DNA from 3 places in the Bradyrhizobium sp. UFLA03-84 genome. Region 2 is predicted to be linked to each of the others. Evidence: predicted binding sites of a transcription regulator. Region 2 holds the regulator's gene; each other region holds the start of a gene.

Region 1 (2,263 bases), on a different contig from region 2:
CCCTGCGCGAACGCTTCCGAGCCCTTCTTGTTGGCGGCGTCGTCATAGACGATCAGCGACAGCGGCATGTCCGAGGCGATCACCTTCCAGGTGGCGCGCGAGTTGAGCAGCGCGCGCTTCAGCCAGGCCATCTGGTCCGGCCCGATGAAATAGGCGTCGGGGCCATATTTTTCCTGCAGGTTCGGACCATTGGGGCCGCGATAGCTGCGCTCGTCGAGCATGAACACGTCGAGATGCGGACCATAGCTCAGCGTGCGATAGACCCGGCCCGGCTCGACGATGCTCTCGCGCATCGGATACATCTCGTGGAAGGCCTTGGCCGCGCGCGCGGCGAGCACGGTGATGTCGCGCTCCTTGTAGGCCGCCGGCAGCTGCTTCGACAGCGACCAGTTGTTGGTCACCTCGTGATCGTCCCACTGCACGAAGATCGGCACCTCGGCGTTGAAGGCGCGCAAATTCGAGTCGAGGAAATTGTATTTATGCGCGGCGCGGTACTCGTCGAGCGTCTCGGCGACCTTGGCCTTCTCCGGGATCGTGATGTTCTTCCAGATCTTGCCGTCGGGGAGCTTCACCTCGGACGGGATCACGCCGTCGGCGTAGATGGTGTCGCCGGAATGCAGCAGGAAATCCGGATTGTGCTTCTTCATTGCGGCGAAGGTGATCATGCCGCCGTCGTCGGGGTTGATGCCCCAGCCCTGGCCGGCGACGTCGCCGCCCCACACGAAGGAGACATCGCGGCGGTCGCTCGGCGCGGTGCGGAAACGGCCGACCACCGGCTCGCCGACAACGTCGATATGGGCGAGGTCGCGGAAGCGGACGCGATAGAAGATGTCCTGGCCGGAGGGCAGATTCTCCAGCAGCATCTTGGCGGTGAAGTCGCTCTCCGGCAGCGCCGTGATCGGCGGCAGCGCGCGGGCGTCCTTGAACGATTCCGTGGTGGCGACCTCGACCATCATCTGCGCCGGCCGGTCGGTACGCGCCCACACCACGCCGCCGTCGACGCCGACATCGCCGGACTGCACGCCGTGGGTGATCACGGGACGATCGGCGGCGCGCGACAGGTAAGGCATCGCGATCACGCCGGCACCGGCCGCAGCCGCGGTCGAGAGAAAGCGTCGGCGGGTGAGATTTCGCGAAAACCGGATCGTCATGGGGGCCTCCTCAGGGCGCAGCGACAATGCGCCGCGGGTCCGCCAAGACCTAGAAAAATTCCATGACGGAGAGATTACAGGGGGAAGCGAGCGGGCTCGTCAGGTGAGCTCGGTCGTCAAACTCCTTCCGCTTGCGGGCAGAGCGATCGCCTGTGGCGCCTGGTCGAGCGCCGGCCACTGCCGGGTGCTTTGCATGGGGTTGTTTTCGATATTTTGGCAGCGCGCCTGCCTCGCGCGTGACCCTGCAAGGGGAAGGGAACGGAGAGAGACCGTTCGCGGACAACAAAGCAGCGGAGGTGGGAAGACCTATGCCGTTCCTGCCGCGCGGAACTGCGACGCAGCCCGCTGCAGATTCTGCGGCATGCTCAGCAGCAACGCCTTGCGGTCGGCGACGGCGTTGTGGAACTGCTCGAGCGCGATGTTGAACGCGGTCAGCGTGCCTTCCTCGATCGCGCCGTGCTCGAAGCAGTCCAGCGTGTGGCGCAGGATGTCGTCAGCCTCCGCCTGCAGCTGGTCGAGCTCTTCGGTCGAATCGCTCTGCCGCGCGGCCTTCAGCATCTCGAGCAGGCGTTCGCGCTGCGAGGTGTTGGTGTTGCGCTCGTCCTGCTTGAGATAGCCGGCGAACCACGCGCCGGCCGAGCCCATCGCCGAGAACGCCATCAGGCTCCACCAGATGTAATCGCTGTAGCGGTCGAGGAAGGTCTTCTCTTCGCCGTCGACGAAGGCGGCGGCGCCGGGATGCACCGGGATGGTGGCATCCTTGTCGGTGTCGGGCGTCTCGATCTTGGCGGCAAGCGGGAAGTCGTTCTTGAGCGATTGCCGGATCGCGAACAATTGCCGGGTGAAGGCTGCGACCGTCGAGTCCGACAGGCCCTTTCGCGCGACGATGTGGTGCGAGAAGCTGATCGTCTTCACCTCGTCGTCGGGACGGTCGGCCGAGCCGAGCGAGCCGGCGGGGATCTCCGCGGCCTCATAGGCCGGATGGTTTTGCGCGATCGCCTCGGACGCGTCGATCGGAAGGAAGGTCGGCTCGCCGCCGTCCCTGGTCGATGCCGTGATGGCGTCGATCGTGAGCTTGCTGTTGGCCGGACCGACGGCAAGATAGGCGTCGG
Region 2 (2,263 bases):
GACCCTCTAAGTAGCCTTTGTGTCTCGCGTAAACGTTCGGGCGCAACACCGTGCCCGGCGAGGGCTAAGGGATTCTGGCCGCAGGGATATTTGTCCAGATTTGGCTCGCAGCGCCGCTCCAATGACTGGCCGGCGCCATGCGAAAGGAAGAATGCGATGACGGTATTGACCTGGTCCGACGATCGCGTCGAGCAGCTGAAGAAGCTCTGGGAGTCTGGCCTTTCGGCCAGCCAGATCGCAGCGGAACTTGGCAATGTGACGCGAAACGCCGTGATCGGCAAAGTGCATCGGCTCGGCCTCTCCGGCCGCGCCAAGGCACCTTCGACGGCGGCGCCGCGGCAGCGCAAGGCGCGCCCCGCCCAGCACATGATGCGGGTGGCGCGCCCGGTCTCGCGCGGCAACACGGCGCTGGCGCACGCCTTCGAGGTCGAGATGGAGCCCGATCCGATCTCCTACGACAACGTGGTGCCGATGAGCCAGCGGCTGTCGCTGCTCGAGCTCAACGAGGCCACCTGCCACTGGCCGGTCGGCGATCCCTCGAGCCCGGAATTCTTCTTCTGCGGCGGCAAGGCGCTCGCCGGCCTGCCCTATTGCGCCCATCACTCGCGCGTCGCCTACCAGCCCGCCGCCGATCGCCGCCGGCCGTCGGCGAAGCCGCAGATCAAGTAAGCACTCGGGAAACCAGCCTGGACTGCAAAACAAATCCCCGCGCAAGCGGGGATTTTTTTGTGCCGAGTAGCTCTTCATGGAGCCAACAAGGCGAGGTCTACATCACCGGCGTCGTCCCGGCCTAGTGCGCAATTGCGCACTAGGCCGGGACGACGCGTGTTGTGGCTTGAGATTGCCCCGCGGCCGTTACGGCTGCGGCTCGGCCTTTGCGAAGCGGTCGTCGAGCGCATAGCCGGCGCCGCGCACGGTGCGGATCGGGTCCTGCTCACGGCCCGGATTGAGCAGCTTGCGCAGGCGGCCGATGTGCACGTCGACGGTGCGCTCGTCGATGTAGATGTCGCGGCCCCAGACGCTGTCGAGCAGCTGCTCGCGGCTGAACACGCGGCCCGGATGCTCGAGGAAGAACTCAAGCAGGCGATATTCGGTCGGGCCGAGATCGATCGGACGACCCGAGCGCGCCACACGGCGCTTCTCGCGGTCGAGCTCGATGTCACCATAGGTCAGCACGGTCGCAAGCCGTTCCGGGCTCGCGCGGCGCAGCAGGCCCTTCACACGGGCCAGCAGTTCCGGTACCGAGAACGGCTTGACGATGTAGTCGTCGGCGCCGGTGGCCAGCCCGCGCACGCGCTCGCTCTCCTCGCCGCGTGCGGTCAGCATGATGATCGGAAGCTGCTTGGTCTCGGGCCGCGCCCGCAAGCGACGGCACAGCTCGATGCCGGACAGGCCCGGCAGCATCCAATCGAGCACCACGAGGTCAGGAACGCGCTCCTTCAGGCGGGTGTCGGCGTCGTCGCCGCGCCCCACTGTTTCGACATCGTAGCCTTCCGCATCGAGGTTATAGCGCAACAGCGTCGTCAGCGCTTCCTCGTCTTCGACTACCAGAATGCGTGCGCTCATCGGTCTAAGTTCTTTCTGTGTGGTGATCCGTTGCCCTGACGCAAACCGAAACGCCGTCGACTATGTGTTACCCGGCACCGTGGTGGCAAAGTTGGTCATGTCACCCTTCGGGCGCTTGTCGGTGATCTGCTGGCCTTCGATCATGTAGAACACCGTCTCTGCGATGTTGGTGGCGTGATCGCCGATCCGCTCGATGTTCTTGGCGCAGAACATCAGATGGATGCAGAACGAGATGTTGCGCGGATCTTCCATCATGTAGGTGAGCAGTTCGCGGAACAGCGAGGTGCAGATCGCGTCAACCTCCTCGTCACCCTTCCAGACATTCATCGCCGCCGGCAGATCGTGCGCGGCATAGGCGTCGAGCACCGACTTGACCTGCGACAGCACGAGATCGGTCATGTGCTCGAGGCCGCGGATCAGCTTCAGCGGCTGAAAATCGCTTTCCAGCGCCGCGACGCGCTTGCCCATGTTCTTGGCGAGATCGCCGATCCGCTCGAGGTCGGTGGCGACGCGCATCGCGCTGACGATTTCGCGCAGGTCGATCGCCATCGGCTGGCGGCGGGCGATCGTCAGCACAGCGCGCTCTTCGATGACGCGCTGCAAATTGTCGATCTCGATGTCGGCGGCGACCACGCGCTTGCCGAGCGCGACGTCGCGGCGGATCAGCGCGTCGACCGACTCGGTAATCATCCGCTCG
Region 3 (2,263 bases), on a different contig from region 2:
TGTCGACCTGCAGGATCAGCGTGGTCGACCGGTCCGGATATTCGCTGCTGCCGAACGCGAAGCGCTCCAGCGCCGGCAGGTTCGCGGCATCGCCGATCAGCGCGAAGCTCGCGATCGAGGAATCCGCGATCACCGGCGCGCTGGCGTGAAATTTCAGCCATCGCGCGACGTCCGGCGTCGCCGACATCGCGGCGTCGAGCCAGATCGGCGTGTCGTGATCGAACAGCGTCAGCGCAATCGCGGCCGAACCGCGCATCAAGCCGGCCGGCGTTCCGACATCAGCGGCGACGCGCTGCACGCTGCCCGGGCGCGCCATAGCATCCATCACGGAGCGGAACGTTGATTGCGCCGACAGCACCTTGTCGGCAAAGCCTGCGGGCATTTCGGCAATCGTCGTCATTGCATCATCCCTCACCGCGCACCATCGTGTAGAAATCGACCCGCGTCGCCGCGGTCTCAGCCGCCTTGCGGCTGCGCTCGGCATCCACAGCGGCACGCAGCGGCGCGATCACCTTGGCCTCCACCTCGCCGGACAATTCCGCCGACTGCACCATGGCGTCGCACAGCGCGATCATCCGCGCCTTCTCGGCGTCACGGCCGAGCGTGTAGCCGAAGCCGACCTCGCCGCTCGCAAGCCGCACCGCCGCGCGCGACACCGTCGCTTCGCCGAGATTGAACGGCGCGCCGTCGCCGCCGACCCGGCCGCGCAGCATCACGAGGCCGTTCTCCGGCTCGCGCAGGTTCTCGTGCTTTGGGATCGCGATCGCCGCCAGCCGGCCTGCGATGTCGGCAGCGGCCGAGTGCGCGAGCACCGTCATCGCAGCCTTGCGCTGGGCCTGCTTGCTGTTTGGTCCGGTCGAACTGGTCGAACTCATGTGCAACCTTGCGTGCGTCAAGTTGTCTATGATAATAGACAACTTGATAGCCGAGCGCCATGACTGTTTCGTGACAAGCCGAAGATTTCTGGTATCACCGCGCGATGAGCATGCAGGAAAGTTCCGGCGTCGCCTTGTGGCGGCAAGTTGCCGACGGCATCGAGCGCGGCATCGCTGACGGCCGCTTTGCCGCCGGCGAAAAGCTGCCGGGCGAGATGGAGATCGCGGAGACGTACCGGGTCAACCGCCACACGGTGCGGCGCGCGCTCGCCGCACTGGCCGAGCGCGGCCTGGTGCGCGCCGAGCGCGGCAGCGGCACCTATGTCGAAGCTCAGCGCCTGGCCTATCCCTTGCGCTCACGCACGCGATTTTCCGAAATCGTCGGCGCCGGCGGTCACGAGCCGCGCGGCCAGCTGATCGATGCCGGCGAGGATATTGCCAACCGCGAGATCGCGCGCGAGCTCGGCCTGAAGATCGGCGCCCCGCTGATCCGGATCGAAGCGGTGCGGCTCGCCGACCGGACGCCGATCTGCGTTTCCACCACCTGGCTGTCGGCCGAGCGGTTTCCCGATGCCGGCAGCGTGTTCGCCAACGTCCACTCGATGACCAAGCTGCTCGCGCATTACGGCGTGAAGGATTACCACCGCGCGTCGACCCGGATCACCGCGGCCATTGTCGATGCGACCGACGCCGCGCGGCTTGATTTGCCGCTGGGACGGCCGGTGCTGGTGGTCGACGCGACCGACGTCGATATGCTGGACCAGCCGCTGGTGACCAAGCGCTCGCGCTTCGCCGCCGAGCGCATGGAGTTCCTGGTCGAGAACGGCTGACGGCATACGCGCTCGCTCCGCACGATTTCGGAATACTGGAAATCTATCCCTGAGTTGCCCGACGCGTCAAGTTGCCTTGTCGAATGCCGGCGACCGCCGGCTCCTTTGCATGGGGTTGTTTTCGTTATTTTGGCTGCGCGCAATGGCGGCAGCCGCACGCCGGGAGAGGCGAAAGGAGAAGCTATGCTACCGCCCGCTGGCCGATGATGGCAAAGCGCAGCTTGCTGGAGATGAAGTCGATCGCGGCGACCGCGATCAGGATCATCAGGATCAGGAACGACACCTTCTGCCATTCCAGCACGCGGATCTGCTCGGCGAGCTGCAAGCCGATGCCGCCGGCGCCGACGATGCCGATGATGGTGGCCGAACGGGTGTTCGATTCGATGAAGTAGAGCACCTGGCCTGCGATGACCGGCAGCACCTGCGGCAGCAGTCCGAACCGGATCTCATGCAGCGCATTGCCGCCAGAGGCACGGATACCCTCGACCTGCTTGCGGTCCGCCGCCTCGATTGCCTCCGAGAACAGCTTTCCGAACGCGCCGAAGTCGGAGACCATGA

What was found. The regulator PhoB, encoded in region 2, activates phosphate uptake and scavenging genes when phosphate is short. The targets are predictions, from matches to a motif close to TGTCATNNANCTGTCAT.
Region 1: the regulator PhoB is predicted to act here: its motif matches at 1,214-1,230, upstream of CK489_RS09245 (alkaline phosphatase D family protein).
Region 3: the regulator PhoB is predicted to act here: its motif matches at 935-951, upstream of phnF (phosphonate metabolism transcriptional regulator PhnF).

What each region holds. Positions count from the first base shown of each region.
Region 1 covers NZ_NSJY01000006.1:231,432-233,694, forward strand. The annotation lists gene CK489_RS09245 (alkaline phosphatase D family protein) at 1-1,151, opposite strand, end outside; gene CK489_RS09250 (TAXI family TRAP transporter solute-binding subunit) at 1,458-2,263, opposite strand, start outside.
Region 2 covers NZ_NSJY01000003.1:495,230-497,492, forward strand. The annotation lists gene CK489_RS02350 (GcrA family cell cycle regulator) at 157-669, shown strand; gene phoB (phosphate regulon transcriptional regulator PhoB) at 856-1,566, opposite strand; gene phoU (phosphate signaling complex protein PhoU) at 1,627-2,263, opposite strand, start outside.
Region 3 covers NZ_NSJY01000013.1:1,048,208-1,050,470, reverse strand. The annotation lists gene phnH (phosphonate C-P lyase system protein PhnH) at 1-400, opposite strand, end outside; gene phnG (phosphonate C-P lyase system protein PhnG) at 405-875, opposite strand; gene phnF (phosphonate metabolism transcriptional regulator PhnF) at 980-1,705, shown strand; gene phnE (phosphonate ABC transporter, permease protein PhnE) at 1,887-2,263, opposite strand, start outside.